2 regions of the uncultured Gilvimarinus sp. genome follow, and region 2 is predicted to be linked to the other one. Evidence: predicted binding sites of a transcription regulator. Region 2 holds the regulator's gene; the other holds the start of a gene.
The links. Region 2 encodes FliA, which starts transcription of late flagellar genes. Its sites were predicted from a motif close to TAAAGTTATNNNNNNNNCGGCCGATANCC; they were not measured.
Positions count from the first base shown of each region.

Region 1: the regulator FliA is predicted to act here: its motif matches at 3,824-3,852, upstream of AACY82_RS09270 (DUF2971 domain-containing protein).

Region 1 covers NZ_CAXAUC010000004.1:187,220-195,854, forward strand. Annotated here, with positions in the region: gene ybeY (rRNA maturation RNase YbeY) at 1-439, shown strand, start outside; gene AACY82_RS09260 (transporter associated domain-containing protein) at 436-1,296, shown strand; gene lnt (apolipoprotein N-acyltransferase) at 1,293-2,831, shown strand; gene AACY82_RS09270 (DUF2971 domain-containing protein) at 2,850-3,746, opposite strand; gene AACY82_RS09275 (aspartate carbamoyltransferase) at 3,996-5,012, shown strand; gene AACY82_RS09280 (diguanylate cyclase) at 5,022-6,293, opposite strand; gene AACY82_RS09285 (YchJ family metal-binding protein) at 6,438-6,842, opposite strand; gene AACY82_RS09290 (1-acyl-sn-glycerol-3-phosphate acyltransferase) at 7,033-8,196, shown strand; gene dinG (ATP-dependent DNA helicase DinG) at 8,202-8,635, shown strand, end outside.
Region 2 covers NZ_CAXAUC010000001.1:734,026-742,660, forward strand. Annotated here, with positions in the region: gene motD (flagellar motor protein MotD) at 1-456, opposite strand, end outside; gene AACY82_RS03165 (flagellar motor protein) at 468-1,208, opposite strand; gene AACY82_RS03170 (chemotaxis response regulator protein-glutamate methylesterase) at 1,208-2,290, opposite strand; gene AACY82_RS03175 (chemotaxis protein CheA) at 2,355-4,619, opposite strand; gene AACY82_RS03180 (protein phosphatase CheZ) at 4,631-5,425, opposite strand; gene cheY (chemotaxis response regulator CheY) at 5,463-5,846, opposite strand; gene AACY82_RS03190 (RNA polymerase sigma factor FliA) at 5,986-6,729, opposite strand; gene AACY82_RS03195 (MinD/ParA family protein) at 6,733-7,560, opposite strand; gene flhF (flagellar biosynthesis protein FlhF) at 7,657-8,635, opposite strand, start outside.

The sequences.
Region 1 (8,635 bases), on a different contig from region 2:
TGCTTTGCGCGATGAGCGCGAGGTAGCCGAAGTCAGTGTTTGTATCGTCGATGCGGCCACCAGTGCCGATCTCAATCACCGCTATCGCGGTAAAAATTACCCCACCAACGTCTTGTCCTTTCCCGCCGACTTACCTGCCGAACTGGGTCTGCCTTTACTGGGCGACTTGGTTGTATGCGCGGAGGTCGTCGCGCGCGAAGCGGCCGAGCAGGGTAAGGCCGCCAACGCCCATTGGGCCCATATGCTTGTGCACGGCACCTTGCATTTGCTAGGTTACGATCACCAGGACGATCAAGAGGCCGAGGCTATGGAGGCGCTGGAAACCGACATTGTGACAACCCTTGGTTTTGCGGCGCCCTACACCGAAATCAGTCAGGGCAACTCTCAGTCGCCCACCCCAAAATCTATATCGCCCACACAGGAATCAACAGTGCCATGACGGACGACCCATCGAGTAGCAGCGTTACACGCACGCAAGAGCGCTCTTGGTTAGAACGATTACTACATTCGTTTTCTACTGAGCCCAAGTCGCGCGATGATTTGCTCGAAATCATTAAAGACGCGGCCGAGAATAAATTGTTGGATCAAGAGGCGCTTAACATTATTGAGGGCGCACTGGACGTATCCAGCCTGCAAGCGCGCGAAATTATGATCCCGCGCACGCAAATTGTGGCCGTTAAGCTCGACGATACTCCGCAAGAATTTCTGCCTAAAATCATCGAGTCCGGCCACTCGCGGTTTCCGGTGATCGGCGATTCGATCGACGATATTAAAGGTATTTTGCTGGCTAAAGATTTGCTGCGCATGATGCTGGAAGGAACCACCGATTTTAGCCTAGATAGTATTATCCGCACGGCCAACATCGTTCCCGAGAGCAAACGCGTCAATGTCCTGTTGCGCGAGTTTCGCGAGCAGCGTTATCACATGGCGCTGGTGATTGATGAATACGGTGGTATTTCGGGCCTGATTACCATTGAAGATATTCTTGAAGAAATCGTCGGAAATATTGAAGATGAGACTGACGAGGAAGTTAGCGATGAGCTGATAAAGCGTGTTAGTGATACCGATTATGTGATTAAAGCACTGACACCGATTGATGATTTTAACGATTACTTTAATGCCGGCTTAAGTGATGAAGACTTCGATACCATGGGTGGTATTTTAATGCAGTCGTTTGGGCACTTGCCTAAACGCAATGAAGTTACCGAGATCGACGGTTTTACCTTTCGCGTGCTCTACGCCGATAACCGACAAATTCATTTAGTCCGTTTAACCGTTGGCGCCTCTGACACTTGATCAGCACTGAAACGATTATAACCGGCCAGGTAAGGCGCGGGCTCAACCGGTTGCGCAGCTACAATGCTGCCGCCGCCGCACTGGTGGCCGGTGCTTTACAGCCACTGGCGCTGGCGCCTTTCAACCTGTGGCCGCTGGCGCTGGTTGGTCTGGGTATATTCTCCCTGTTGTTATTTAAAGTCACGCGCCGCCGCGCCGCTTTGGTGGCGGGGAGTTTTGGCGTCGGCTTATACGGCGTGGGAGTGTCGTGGATTTACGTCGCCATCCATCAGTTTGGCGGTGCGTCTATGCTGTTGGCGGGCTTGCTTACCCTTGTGTTTGTGCTGGCGATGGCGGCGATTTACGCGGCGCCGTTTATTTTAAGTTACAAAATTCTAGGTTACGGGCGTCTTGGTATCCTTATGGTGTTTCCCGCCTGCTGTTTGCTGGGCGAGTGGTTGCGCTCTTGGTTGTTGACGGGCTTTCCTTGGTTGTACACCGGTTACGGACATATCGATACCCCGCTGTCGGGTTGGGCCCCTTTGTTGGGGGTGATGGGGGTTGGCTATCTCGCGACTTTTAGTGCCGCCACGGTAGCGGGTTGGTGTTTCTTTGTTAGACCCTCGGGCAATTTAATCGTCGCCACTGTTATGGTGGTGGGCATTTGGTTTACCGGCTGGCAGCTGCAAGGTGTGCAGTGGGCGCGCGTGAATCACGATGCCCCCATTTCCGTGGCGATGGTTCAGCCCAATATTGCCCAAGAAGTAAAGTGGGATCCAGCCCACGCCCAGCCGACCCTTGAGCGGTTGCAACACTTAAGCGAGCCGCTCTGGGGCGCCGACTGGTTGATCTGGCCCGAAGCGGCGGTGCCGTTAACCTATCATCGGGCGCTGGATTTTTTAAATACCGTTAGCCGGCGCGCGAGCGAAACCGATACCGGCTTGATTACCGGCATTATCTACGATGATCAGCAACAACGGCGCTATTACAACTCACTGGTGGGGTTGGGGGACGCGCTGGGTATTTATCACAAGCGTCGTTTAGTGCCGTTTGGTGAGTATGTGCCACTGGAGCAATGGCTGCGCGGTTCTATCGAGTTTTTTGACCTGCCGACCTCCTACATTAACATTGGCCCCGATCATCAAAGTGGGTTGGCGGTTAATGGCATTGCCATCGCCCCGACCATTTGCTACGAGGTGGTGTATCCATCGCTGGTGGCGAAAAGTGCCCACAACAGCAATGTGTTAATGACGGTGAGTAACGATGCTTGGTTTGCCGACTCGATCGGTCCGCTACAACACTTGCAGATGGCACAAATGCGCGCACTGGAAACCGGTCGTTATATGATTCGCAGTACCAACAATGGTGTGAGTGCGATTGTCGACCCCAGCGGAGACGTCGTGGCGAAAACCCGGCAGTTTGTGGCGACTACTCTGGCGGGCACTGTTTATCCGGCTTATGGCCAGACGCCTTTTATGCGCTGGGGCAGTGGCCCTTCGGTGATTTTAGCGTTGTTGTTATTGATTGGCGTGTACAGCGCCCGGCGGCGTTTTTAATGACCCAAGGTGATGGCGTTATACGCGGGTAAACTCCACCTCGTACTTCCCGGCCACGGGCAACGCCTGAAATACTTTGGTATCGGGGTTATGTTTTTTGACCGCATCGAGTAAGGCTTTTTTGTCCGATACCGGCATAAAGGCGCCGAGGTAGACGGATTTAAGTTCATCCTGTGCAAACGGCCGGTCGATATACCAATGTTGTTCGTTGTTGTCTCGCAAACCGTCTTCGTCGCCTGCCTCGGTAAAGCAGCGCCACTCTTTTTCGCCTTTGGCGGTGGGCGGCTTACTCAAAAATTTATCTTCAAAGGTGTCCTGTGGGCGCAGCTGCTCGTTGTGCAACACCGCATTAAGTTGGTCTTTTAAGCTGGAAATCTCGGGCCGTATCGGGTTGTAGTTAACGGCTTTAGGGTGCGCGAGTGAGGTGTTCTCGCCACAGGCAAATTTGAGCACCGCCCCGCGATGACAATCGGCGTAATATTGCCAAGCGGTTAGGTTGTCGGCTTTGGTGCTGAACGAGCAAATACGCAGTGCGCGGGTGTACTGGCGCCACTCGCTCATCATTTCATCGATGGCGCTCTGGCGTTGGTCCACCATCCGTGCCATTAATTCGTGCAGAGCTTCCTCGGCCTCCTCGGGCGAGGCGAAGCGCTCTTCGTCGCGCCAGCGGCGAATCACCGTCGACAGCGGTGAGTTACCTCGGGGCTCATCGCGCGCAAAGATCATCCCGCAGGCGGCGCGAATCACACTGTCGAGCAGCGAGTGTGGGTCAAACGCGAGCGTGGTGCGGTGATTCAGCTCAAACGGATCGGCGAAGAGCGCGGGAGCACTCCAGCGCAATGCCTGGCTCTCGACAATCGCGAGTGCCGTTTGGGTGGGGCAGTATTTTGCCAATGTATCGGGATGATCGGGCACAGTTTGTCCTTATTCTTGCTGCCGGGCGGTGGACTCACGCCCGTCGATTCCTGATGTAATAATAGTTAAGGTATAACCATTATCGGCCGCGGGACGATTTTATAAAGCCTTTTTAACATCGGTTCAAGGCGCGTGAATCATTTTTTGCAAAATCTCTTGGTTTTGTCGTTTGCCATCGCCGCGAGGGGCGTTAAAATAGCCGCGGCAATCTTCTCTCACCCACCTGCGGCCCCGCCCTGAGGATTCAACGTGATATTTACCGGCTCCCACATTCTCTCTATTGCTCAGTTTGATCGCGCCGATATACAGCGCATATTTGAGGTGGCGGACGCCATGGCGCCCTATGCCCTGCGTCGTCGGGTAACCCGTGTGTTAGAGGGCGCTATTCTGGGTAATATGTTTTTTGAGCCGAGTACCCGCACCCGCATTAGCTTTGGTTGCGCGTTTAATTTGTTGGGTGGTGAAGTGCGCGAGACTACCGGTTTTGAAAGCTCGGCTATCACCAAGGGGGAGTCTCTGTACGATACCGCGCGGGTGTTGTCGGGTTTCTCTGATGTGATCTGTATGCGCCACCCACAAGAGGGGTCGGTGGCCGAGTTTGCCGATGCCAGCCGCGTGCCGGTGTTAAACGGCGGCGATGGCGCAAACGAGCACCCCAGCCAAGCATTGCTAGACTTGTACACCATTCGCAAAGAGCTGGCCTCCAAGGGGCGTGAGATAGATGGGTTGCGGATCGCGCTGATTGGCGATTTAAAATACGGTCGCACAGTACACTCGTTGTGTAAGTTGTTGAGCTTGTTCAAGAATATTCATATTACGCTGGTGTCGCCGGTGGAGCTGGCGATGCCCGAGTCGATTGTCGAGCAAATGCGCGAGGCCGGGCACACCGTGGTGGTCACGGATGATTTACCTCAGAGTATTTCCAGTGTCGATATCGCCTACTCCACGCGAATTCAGGAGGAGCGTTTTGCCACGAAAGAAGAGGCGGATATGTATCGCGGCCGGTTTCGGTTGAATCAGGCCATTTACACCCAGTACTGTGAGCCCAATACCGTCATTATGCATCCGCTGCCGCGCGATTCTAGGGCGGGCGCCAACGAGTTGGACAACGATTTAAATCACAACCCCAATCTCGCGATTTTTCGTCAGGCCGACAATGGCGTATTGGTGCGGATGGCGCTGTTTGCACTGGTGTTGGATGTGGTGGATCAGGTGGATAAGTACGCGCGCGACGTTAATTGGTATAACTCGGCGCGCACCTTGTAGCGGGTTGGGTTAAGTACCGTCAATGAGACGGGCGGCCATGGCGGGCAGTCGGGCTCGCTCGCTGGGTAGCGATAGCGATGAGGTGCCGGGCGGGGTATCAAAGATACTGTCGTCGCTCAGTATAAACAGCAGCGGAGTTGTCTGAGTCCGTGCGGCCTGGGCCAATCGCTCGGTTAACGTTCGGCCTTTTACGTCCGTCATCGCCGGGCTGAGTACCACTAAATCGGGGCGAATATTCAGCGATAGCTCCAACGCCTCGTCGGTGTTATCGGCGGTGATTAAATTGTAGTGAGGTTGCAGTGCTTCGCAGGCTTGCAGCTGGATCTCGGCGTCAGGGTACGCCACCACGACCGTGCGGTGGGCGGTCATCTCATCGATCTCAAAGCAATCGCGGCCCGAATGCTTTGCGCGATACAGTGCTCGGTCAGCGGCTTTTATCACCTCTTCTAGCGAGTAGCCCGCCGTTTGCGAGCAGCTGGCACCGCCAATCGACACAGTGACATGAGCGCTGGTGGGCGATGCCTCGTGGGGTACCGCCTGATTGGCGACGGCGCGGCGGATCGACTCCCCCACTCGTGTGGCGCCACTGACGTCGGTGTCGGGCAGTAGCACAACAAACTCCTCCCCCCCGTAACGGCCCAGCAAATCGTAAGGACGTTTTAGGCAGCTTTTTATGGCGTTACCCACTTGCACCAAACAGCGGTCCCCAGCGGGGTGGCCATAGTGGTCGTTGTAGAGCTTAAAGTGGTCAACATCAAGCATCAGCACACAGGTGTGGGTGAGCTGGCGCCCGGCCAGTAGCCACTGCTTTTGCGCGTACTCGTTAAAAGTGCGGCGGTTGAGCAGCTGCGTCAGGCTGTCTAATTGGCTGAGCTCTTCCAGCTCGTTGTTGAGCTTGCTGAGTTGATCGCGCATATCGGCGATCCGCTCCATCGCGCGGATCTTGGCGTTGATGATCATCTTGCTGACGGGTTTGATGAGGTAGTCATCGCCGCCCGCCTCAATACCTTGACGGTAATCCTCGTCGTCACTCATGCCGGTGACAAAAATGATGGGAATCCAGTGGCTGCCGAGCCACTCGCGAATCAGCGCGGTTGTTTCAAAACCGTTTAAGCCGGGCATCTCGACGTCCATGATAATCATGTCCACCGGGGTATCTTCCAGCAGCTGCAACGCGGCCTCACCACTGTCGGCCACCAGCGGGGTGTGGCCGGCTTCAGTGATGTACTGGCTCATCGCGTGGCGCAGTGTAGCGCTGTCTTCAACCAACAAAATTTTCATTCAGTAACCCAGAGTGCCCTTGTGCCCTATGTGGCACCCGAAGTATAAAGTGTAACGACTTTTGGCGCCGAAAACATCATTACGTGTCACAGAATTTGGTTGATTTATCGGCCAGTAGGCTGTTTTAACGCACTTCTTGAGCGGCTATGGCGCGTGATCAAGGTAGCGCCACACGCCATTTTCACGCCGAAATAGCGACTTCTCTAAGTGTTGCTGCTCCCGCCCCGCCAGCCGGTAATGGGCACAAAAGGTTACCGTGCCCTCATCATCCCCAAGACCACCGCGCTCACAGGCGAGGATCTCAAGCCCTAGCCACTCGCAGCTGCTGGCCCACTCGCGGATCGCCTCGGGTGAGCTGTGCCCCCGTACCGAGGGGCTCCAAGTGTGCCAGAGGTAGTCTACCGCTAACAAAACGTGTGCGCTGTAGCGCGAGCGCATTAATTGCTCGGCGGTTTGCGGGTTGCCACCGTGCAATATAAAAGGGTTACAGCAGTCCATAGGGCGTTTGCCCGAGCCACAAGGGCAGGTTTTACTCGCTGTGAGTGGCATTTTGCACCTCTTTTGGGTATGTTGTGCGCCTTATTTACGTGCAAGTTTTATGCGCTAATTTTGCCTGCCGTAGAGTCGGGCCAAGCCTTACCGATAATCGCGGTTTAGGCTACCTAGTTCGCTGATGTTTGCAAGCGACTAACGATTTCTACTGACTTCTTTATGATGACTAACCGTTAGATATTTGCCCATGACTGATTTTGACGATATCCGCCCTTACAATGACGATGAAGTTCGCCCGGTACTCGACCGGATTTTAGCTGACCGGGAGCTGGCCGATGCGGTGATGCGCTTAAAGTTTCCGCGCCTGGCCGGGCCTTTAGGCTTCATCTTACGCCCGCTGGTGGCTCGGGTTATGCGTCGCGAACTGGTGGGGGTGGACAGCGTCGATAAGTTTCAGCTGGTGGTCGAGAAGTACATGCGCCATATGATTGAAAGCACCACGACTGAAATCACCCACTCGGGGCTGGATAAACTCGACCCGAACCGCGCTTATTTGTTTGTCAGCAACCATCGTGATATCGCCATGGACCCTGCGTTTGTCAATTGGAGCTTGTACCACGCAGGTTTTAAAACCTTGCGAATTGCCATTGGCGATAACTTGCTTACCAAAGAGTATGTGTCGGATTTAATGCGCCTGAATAAGAGCTTTATCGTCAATCGCTCGGCCAAGGCGCCACGGGAGAAGTTAAAAGCGGCGAAAAAGCTTTCGGCCTATATTTACCATTCGTTAACCGCCGAGAACGCCAATATCTGGATTGCCCAGCGCGAGGGTCGTGCTAAAGACGGCAATGACCTGACGAACTCGGCCGTGGTGGGTATGCTGACGCTCAATCGTCCGAAAACGGAAGACTATGCCGATTACGTGCGCGAGCTATCGATTGTGCCTGTGTCTATCTCTTATGAGTTGGACCCGTGCGATGAGGCAAAAGCCCATGAGTTGCACCAGCAGCGTACCTCGGGCGCTTATCAAAAAGGCGATCAAGAAGATGTGCAAAGTATTGCCCGTGGCATTGCCGGGCAAAAGGGTCATGTGCACGTTGCGTTTGGTGACGTGCTCAGTGGCGACTTTGCCGATACCGATGCGGTAACCGCCGAAATTGATCGTCAAATTTGGAGTAATTACGTCCTGCACTCAAGCAACTGTATGGCGTTTGACCAAGTGGGCGAAGAGGCCCGCTCGCTGCCTTACTCGGACAAAAGCCTGTCTTACGAGCCGAGCAATGTCAGTGACGAACGCGCCAGTTTTGATTTGCGTTTACAAGCGGTGCCGTCGGATTATCGCGATATTGTTCAGGCCATGTACGCCAACCCGGTGCGCAATAAGTTGGCGGCCACCGGCGGCGGTCAGTAACGCGAATGTTAACCGATGAGTTAAAGCAAAAAATCCAGCAAACCTACTCGGCGTTTTTGCAAAGCCGCGAGTTGGGGCCGCGCCACGGCCAAAAACTGATGATTGCCGAGATTGCCCGCACCCTCGGCGCGATTGGCACTGACGCCGAGGGCGTGCGCAACACCGGGGGCCATGTGTGCGTGGTCGAGGCCGGGACCGGTACCGGTAAAACCATTGCGTACCTTTTGCCCGCCATTATTATTGCCAAAGCGCTGGGTAAAAAGTTGGTGGTATCTACCGCTACCGTCGCGTTGCAAGAGCAAATCGTGCACAAAGACTTACCCGAGCTGCGCAACCACACAGACTTATCGTTTAGTTTTGCCCTGGCCAAAGGTCGCGGCCGCTATGTGTGTCTGTCTAAGCTCGACAATTTGATGAGCGAATTTGCATCGGCGGTTGA
Region 2 (8,635 bases):
GGCAATAATTTCAGCGACCCGGGTAAAAATCTCGCGGGCGGTATCACTTACCTCGGCGCTACCGGATGAAAATAAAATACTGTCCCGCAGCTCTACTTGCAGCCACATCTCGTTACTCGACACCTGCATCAGCTGATCGTCAATCAAGCCGGCGAATTCCGCTTTAAACGCTTGTTCAAGCAAATCAAGGTTGCCCTTGTGATCGCCAACAGGGCTCGAAGGTATTGGTGGTACCAGGGCTTCGCCCTCGAACTTGCCATCTGCTCGCTTCGCGTGTGACCGCGAATCAAAAGCGTCGGTCAGGGTCGAGGACAAGACTCGATATTTGCTTTCATTAACTTGCGAGATCGAGTACATCACCACAAAAAAGGCAAATAAAAGCGTAATAAAATCCGCATAACTCACCAGCCAGCGCTCGTGATTAACGCTCAATTCCCGAGATCGACGCCTAGGCATAACACAACCTATTAATCGACATAACCACTTAACCGCACCTCTATCGCTCGCGGGTTTTCACCGTTGGCGATGCCGAGAACTCCTTCGATAAACATTTCGCCGTAGCGTATTTCGCGATCGACGCACATACGCAACTTATTGGCGATAGGGAGTAAAAATAAGTTGGCTAATGCCACACCGTAAATTGTGGCCACAAACGCGACCGCAATACCGGGGCCAAGCTGTTCGGGGTCGGCCAAATTGCGCATAACATGTATCAACCCCATAACCGCACCGAGAATGCCGATCGTTGGCGCATAGCCACCCATACTCTCGTAAAATTTAACGGCGTCTAAATGGTTTTGCTCAGAGAGAATTAAATCCCCTTCCATGACGCGCCGGATAGTATCTGGTTCATTACCATCGACCAGTAAGGTTAACGCTTTTTGCGCAACCGGATCGGTTTCTTCATCGGCAAGTTTCTCGAGTCCCAGCAGGCCCTCTTTACGGGCGGTGACCGACCAAGCGGTAATTTTTTCGATACCCTTTTGATAATCAAAATGCGGCGGTCGAAACACCCAGCGGATCATCCGCAAAGAGCGCACTAAACAGGCTTTAGGGGTTTGCAACATCGCGGCGCCGGCGGTACCGCCAAGCACTATAAACGCTGCCGGAAAATTTGCCAGCGACGATAAAGTACCACCCTCGATAAAATTACCGCCAATAATCGCCGCAAACCCAATGAGTACCCCGAGTATGCTTAAGATATCCATCAGCGCACCTCGGCAGCCAACGCCGGGCCAATATCTTTTAAACTCAACACACGATCGGTTAAGTTTTCACGGGCAACCGCCATGGGCATACCGTAAATCACACAGCTGTCTTTATCTTGCGCCCAAATTTGTGCGCCGCGCTGCTTTAGCAGGCCGGCGCCTTTACAACCATCGGAGCCCATACCGGTTAACACCACACCCAACACCCGATCTGAGTAGGCATTAGCGGCGGCACCGAAAGTAATGTCGAGACTCGGTTTGTAATTAACTCGCTCGTCGTCGGGTAAAATTTTCACCACGCCGCGCCGGTCAATCATCATTTGTTTTCCGCCGGGGGCCAACAGCGCCAACCCGGGCTTAATAAGATCGCCATCGACGGCTTCGCGAACCTCCAAAGCACACTGCTTATTGAGGCGCTCGGCAAACGCTCTGGTAAAGTTCTCGGGCATGTGCTGCACCAACAACACAGGAACGCTAAAGTTTGCCGGTAAGCTAGACAACACTTCGGTCAGCGCTACCGGACCACCGGTAGAAGCGCCGATAACGACTAAACTGGGTTTTGCATAACTTTTACGTGGCCGGGGCTTCAGTTCAGCCGGTGTCGGCTGACGGGTAAAATCAATATCTTGCGGCTTTGCCGGCTCGGAGGGCCTACGCGCGCTACTTGCGGGAGCACCACTCGCTGCGCCGCCGGCCAGAGTAAGTAAACGCTCGTGCAACTTTTGTTTTAAAACAACCGAATTGCGCGATACCTCGGCAAAGTCCTTGGGTATAAAATCCACAGCCCCGGCCGCTAGTGCGTCCAAGGTAATACGCGCACCCTCGTAGGTAAGCGACGAAAACATTAAAATAGGAAGTGGCCGTTCGGCCATAATGGTTCGCACAGCGGTAACGCCATCCATCACCGGCATCTCAAAGTCCATGGTGATGACATCTGGTTTTAGTGAGCGCGCCAACTCAACGCCCTGCTGGCCATTGCTTGCGACACCAACCACTTCAAGCCGGGGGTGCTGACTAATAATGTCTTTGAGACGAGATTGAAAGAACTGCGAGTCGTCTACAATTAACACCCGTACGGGCATGCTGTTACTCCATTAAATTAGGCGCTCAAAAAACGCGAGTAAGGCTGGCTTTTTAGGTCAGCCGTTACGAGTTTGAGTAATGCGCAAGTAAGCTTGGCACATCAAGTATAAGCGCAATCGTGCCGTCGCCGGTAATAGTGGCACCGGCCATCCCAGGCGTCCCTTGCAGCATTTGCCCCAAAGGTTTGATCACGACTTCTTCCTGGCCAATAAGCTGATCGACGACAAAGCCGACGCGGCGGGTGCCAACAGTCACAATAACGACATGACCTTCGTCCATTGAGCGCGCATCAACCCTGGCGCCACGAACCAACCAGTTCTTAAGGTAAAAAATAGGGATCGCTTGATCGCGCACGGCAACGCACTCTTGACCGTCGACCACATGGGATTTTCGCAAGTTCATGTGAAAAATTTCATTCACACTGACCAAGGGTAAGGCGAAGGTTTGGTTCTCCAGCATGATCATCAAGGTCGGCATAATGGCGAGCGTTAACGGCACCTTAATATTGATGCGAGTGCCCTTGCCCATCGTCGATTGAATTTCGATTGAGCCATTCAGCTGGTTGATTTTAGTCTTTACCACGTCCATGCCGACACCGCGACCAGACACGTCCGAGATCTCTACTTTAGTTGAGAAACCCGGCGCAAAAATTAAATCAAACGCCTCCGCGTCCGTCAGCCTTTGCACGGCATCTTCGTCAAATAGCCCTTTGTTGACGGCAATTTGGCGCAGCTTATCCGGGTCCATCCCGCCGCCATCGTCGGTAATCGACAGCAATATATGATCGCCCTCTTGCTCGGCGGCCAACACCACACGGCCTTGACGGGGCTTGCCATTCGCTTCGCGCACCTCGGGCAACTCAATGCCGTGATCGACCGAGTTACGCACCAAGTGAACCAGCGGGTCGGCCAATGCTTCTACTAAATTCTTATCTAGGTCGGTCTCTTCACCCACCATTTCTAAGGTAATATCTTTTTTCAGGCTGCGGGCTAAGTCACGCACCACCCGAGGAAACCGCCCAAACACTTTCTTAATGGGTTGCATCCGGGTTTTCATCACCGATGACTGTAGGTCGGCCGTCACCACATCCAAGTTGGCAACGGCTTTACTTAACGGTTCATTCTGGGCGCTGTCACCAAGACGAACAAGGCGATTGCGAACGAGCACTAGCTCGCCCACCATATTCATAATTTCATCCAGCCGCTGCGTATCCACCCGCACCGTCGTTTCACCTTGGGCTGCGCTTTTGGCGTTAGCGTCTTGCGCTTGTAACGCCGGCGCGGCTTGCGGTTTGACCGCTGCGCCGGCCCCAGCGGGCTTTGCCGCAGGCGCTGCCTTGGCTACTGGCGGTTGTTCAGGGGGCGCTTGCTCGGGCTTATCACTTGCGCCCACCTCGGCAGGCGCCGCCGCGGACGATTGCGCTGAACTGGCGCCAGCAACGCTAGGCGCTTTGCCTTTGCCGTGCAGCTGATCGAGTAGATCTTCAAACTCATCATCTGAAATTTCATCACCAGCGGCTGTGGCGCCAGAGTGAGATGCGGCCGATTCGGTGGCTGAGGCCGCAACCGTGGGCGCTTTGCCTTTGCCGTGCAGCTCGTCAAGCAACGCCTCAAACTCGTCGTCGCTGATATTGTTATCGTTTGAGGTTGCACTCGTCGGTGCCGGGGCGGCAACGCCTGGGCCCTGCCCTTTACCGTGTAATTGATCCAGCAGCGCGTCAAACTCATCTTCACTCATATCGTCGCTTGCCGAGGAAGACGTTTGGGTCGTACTTTCACCACTATCGCCAGCCGCCGCGCCCGCTGAATCTCCACTTAAGGCATCCAACAAGGTTTCAAACTCGTCGTCGGTAATATCATTGCTGGCGCGAATTTTACTGGGGGCGCTTACGGCAGGGGGTTCTGGCTCTGCGGTTGCCGGAGCTGGCTCGCGCAGATCTTCACAGGCCACCAGTCGTTCTAAGGTAGCAATCAACTCTGGGGCCGGCGCGTTTAGCGGCTGACCTTGCGAGACGTGATCGAACTGCTGGTTAATAACGTCAAGCGCCTCAAGCACCACGTCCATCAGCTCGGGGGTCACGGTGCGCTTACCGTTTCTTAAAATATCAAATAGGTTTTCAGTAACGTGACAGCACTCAACCATTTCGGTTAGCTGTAAAAAGCCAGCGCCACCTTTTACCGTATGAAAGCCGCGAAAAATAGCATTAAGAAGGTCGGCGTCATCGGGCTGACGCTCGAGCTGAACCAATTGTTCAGAGAGGTTTTCAAGTATTTCTCCCGCCTCTACTAAAAAGTCCTGGAGAATTTCTTCGTCTTCACTAAACCCCATTTACGAAACCCTCAAAAGCCGAGACTGGAAAGCAAGTCATCCACATCATCTTGACTGGAAACCACATCGTTTTTACTGGTATCTATCTGTGGACCTTCACCGTTAGCACGATCAGTAACTCGCGCTCTACCCTCGTTATCGGCATCCACTTGCAAACCTGTAATCTCTTCTACCTGGCCCGCAATTCGCACCAGACTTACCAAGTCTTGCTCGACCTCAGATATTAATGCCATTACGCGCTTTAGCACCTGGCCGGTTAAATCCTGAAAGCCCTGTTCCAAAATAATTTCTTGCAGGTTACGTCCCAACAACTCAGTGCCGGAATCCATCTGACCAAGAAAATCATCCATCCGCGAATAGAGCGAGCGAAACTCCTCAGCGCTCATGTCACCGTCTTTTAGACGAACCCACTCGGTACGCAGCGACTTCGCCTCTTGCCCAAGGTTCATGGCAATAGGAGCGGCCTCTTCTACCATGTCCATGGTTTTGTCGGCCGCCTTTTGCGTCAGCTCAATTACGTACTTCAATCGATCGGAGGCATCGCGGATTTCGGAGGTTTCAATCGAGGGGGGCTCGCCATCAAGGTCGCCTTCAACGTTAAAGTTTACGATGGCGTTATGCAAACCGCGCGTCAAACGACCGACGGACTGATACAAATGTTTATTGCGAGACTCTGTAATGGACTCAATTAGCCGTGAAGCCTCGTCAAAGTCATTGCCTTGTAATTTTTCAACCAACAGGCCGGCACTTTCTTTGATCTCTTTGACAAAAAATTCATTGTCCTTTTCTTGTATATCAGAAGTCATCGCTGTGCCTTATTGTTTACAACGTAACGAGCGGAGTTTAACCGACACGTTCGAAGATTTTTTCGATCTTTTCTTTCAAGGCCGCAGCCGTAAAAGGTTTCACCACATAGCCATTCACACCCGCTTGAGCGGCCTCAACGATCTGATCGCGCTTGGCCTCGGCGGTTACCATAAGCACCGGTAAAGAGCCGAGTTTTTCATCGCCACGCACAGCGCGCAGCAGTTCAATACCGCTCATGCCCGGCATATTCCAGTCGGTAATCAAAAAATCAAACCCACCACCTTTTAGCATTGGCAGTGCGGTAACACCGTCATCTGCCTCGTGGGTATTGGCGAAACCTAAATCGCGCAACAGGTTTTTAATGATCCGTCGCATTGTCGAAAAGTCATCGACAATGAGAATCTTCATGTTTTTATCCAATGCGTCCTCCGTCTACCCGCCCGGGAGTGTATTTAACTCAATATTCGATGGTATCACCGGCAGTGCACCGATGCTCTTACAACAAACGGTAACGCTAATTGCCAGCGAGCCGAGAAATTACTGGGAATTTCTCCATTGGTCAATCAGTTCTACCCCAATCTGACAACCTTGCTCGCAGTCGCGCAGCCGCCTGAGAGTGTATCTGGCTAACCCGAGACTCACTAACGCCTAAAATTTGACCAATCTCTTTAAGGTTCAGCTCCTGATCATAATACAGGGCCAGCACCATCTTTTCTCGCTCCGGCAATAGGGTTATCGCCTGCGCGAGCGATTGCTTTAGGCTGGATGAGGTAAAAGTTTCTTGGGGATTGGCAAATTCACTGGTTGTGGCGATATCGACCGCGCTCGCGTCGTCATCAAACGTCTCTTCGTAGCTAAATAAGCGGCTGGCGTTGGTGTCATTGAGAATACTGTGGTACTCATCGAGCTCGATCTCGAGTTCGGCGGCCACTTCGGCATCTTCGGCGTCGCGCCCTTCGCGCCCCTCTACCCGGCTAATCGCCTCGGCTACCCGGCGGCTGTTGCGGTGAACTGAGCGTGGAGCCCAGTCGCCGCGGCGCATCTCATCGACGATTGCGCCGCGAATACGAATACCCGCGTAAGTCTCAAAGCTTGCGCCTTTGCTACCATCGTATTTTTGCGAGGCCTCCAGTAGTCCAATCATGCCAGCCTGAACCAAATCATCAAGCTGTACACTGGCAGGCATTCTCGCCATCATATGATAGGCGATTCGCTTGACGAGATCGGCGTAATCCTCTATCCGAATCTCAGTGCTCTGCTCTTTTGTCTCCGTGTACATAGATAACCCGTTTGCCGCGTTCATGGATCAATACTCCGGGGCTGTTACCTGCAACAACCGCTCGACAAAAAACTCTAATCGCCCACTTGGCCCAGCGGGTAACGGCCAGTTATCGACCCGCTCGGCCAGCACCCGCATGGCTTGCGCCACTTTTGAGTGAGGCGCGTATTCCAGTACCGCCTGCTGACGCTGCACGGCCTTGCGTACAGACTCGTCAAACGGCACCTGCCCTACATACTGTAGCGCAACATCTAAAAAGCGTTCACAGACACCGCTTAGTTTATTAAACAGCTGCTGCCCCTCAGCGGCGGTACGAGTCATATTGGCCACCACTCGAAAACGCTGTACATCGTACTCTTTGTTAAGCAGTTTGATTAAGGCGTAAGCATCGGTGATTGACGATGGCTCATCACACACGACCACTAAAACCTCATTGGCCGCCCGCGCAAAGCTCACCACCGAGTCAGAGATGCCCGCCGCCGTATCGATAACTAGCACATCAATTTGGTTGCTCAGCTCGCTAAACGCGGTAATTAAGCCGGCGTGCTCTGCCTCGCTTAAATGTGCCATACGCTGCACGCCAGAGGCCGCCGGTACAATTTTGACGCCGCTGGGGCCGGTAACCAGCACCTCTTGAAGGCTGTGGGTACCTGCGAGGACATCCGCCAGTGTGAAATTGGGGGTAATACCTAAAAGTACATCGACGTTCGCCAGGCCCAAGTCGGCATCCATTAGCACTACCCGGCGCCGCATCTGTGCTAACGCGATACTAAGGTTTACCGAGATATTGCTTTTTCCGACACCGCCTTTACCACCACTCACCGCGATTACTTGAACTGGGCGACTTTGGCTCATGTTATTGGTCTCTTTATGTACTAATTGCGCGCATAACACGCACTCGTTGTCTGCTGAGGCTTATCGGCACCACCGATCGCCCTGCGCCACGCGCCGTTAGCCGCGCGCTTGCGCGCTGTGTTGACTGAGTTGCGCCAACTGTACCGCTGTCGCTACCAATTGATGGCCTCGCGCCGGCGCGATATCGGCGGGAATGTCCTGCCCATTGGTAGTATAGGCGATTGGCAGGTTTGACCCAATGGCGCAGCTCATCGCCTCGCCCAAGCTGGCAGTCTCGTCCAACTTAGTCAGAATACAACCACTCAAGCCGGCCGCACTGTACGCGTGACGAGAGGCTTGCAGCATCTGCGCCTGGCTGTTGGCCGGCAGCACTAATAAACTTTGAATTTTGGCAATACCAGCCAATTGCGCCATCTGTTGTTTTAACTCCGGTGCGCCGTGGCGCAGCCCAGGGGTATCGATCAGTACCAGATCGCAGCGACGCAACGATCGCAGCACGCTCGACAGTGAATTATTGTCATCAACCACTCTGACAGGCACCTGTAAAATCGCTGCCAGCGAGCGCAGTTGATCGTGCCCCGCCAGGCGATAGGTATCCGTCGTTACCAATGCTACCTTGTCGGCACCGTGCTCAAGCACGTAACGTGCGGCAAGTTTGGCGATAGTGGTCGTTTTACCTGCACCAGTGGGGCCAACCAGCGCAAACACGCCGCCGCTCGCCGTAAAATCCTGATCGATTACAGGTACCGCTTTCGCCATTCGCGCCATGGCCTCGGGCCAAGCTTTTGCCAACACTCGGCTTTTAAACGGTTGCTTTAACAGTGGCTCGCAGACATTGGGCGCAAAACCCATACGTTCAAAGCGGCGGATTAAACTCGCCACTTGACCACTGTTGGGGCCAGAGGGGGGCGCCCCAAGACGGCTAAGCTGTTCTTCTAACAGCTCACGCATTTGCGCAATTTCCTCGTGCAGCTGGCCAATCTCATCACTATTTTTGCTGGTGTTAGTGCTGCTGGGGGCAACGTCGTCAAGCAAGCCGTAGCGCTCGGCTGCGGTTTGTACTCGCGCCGGTGCC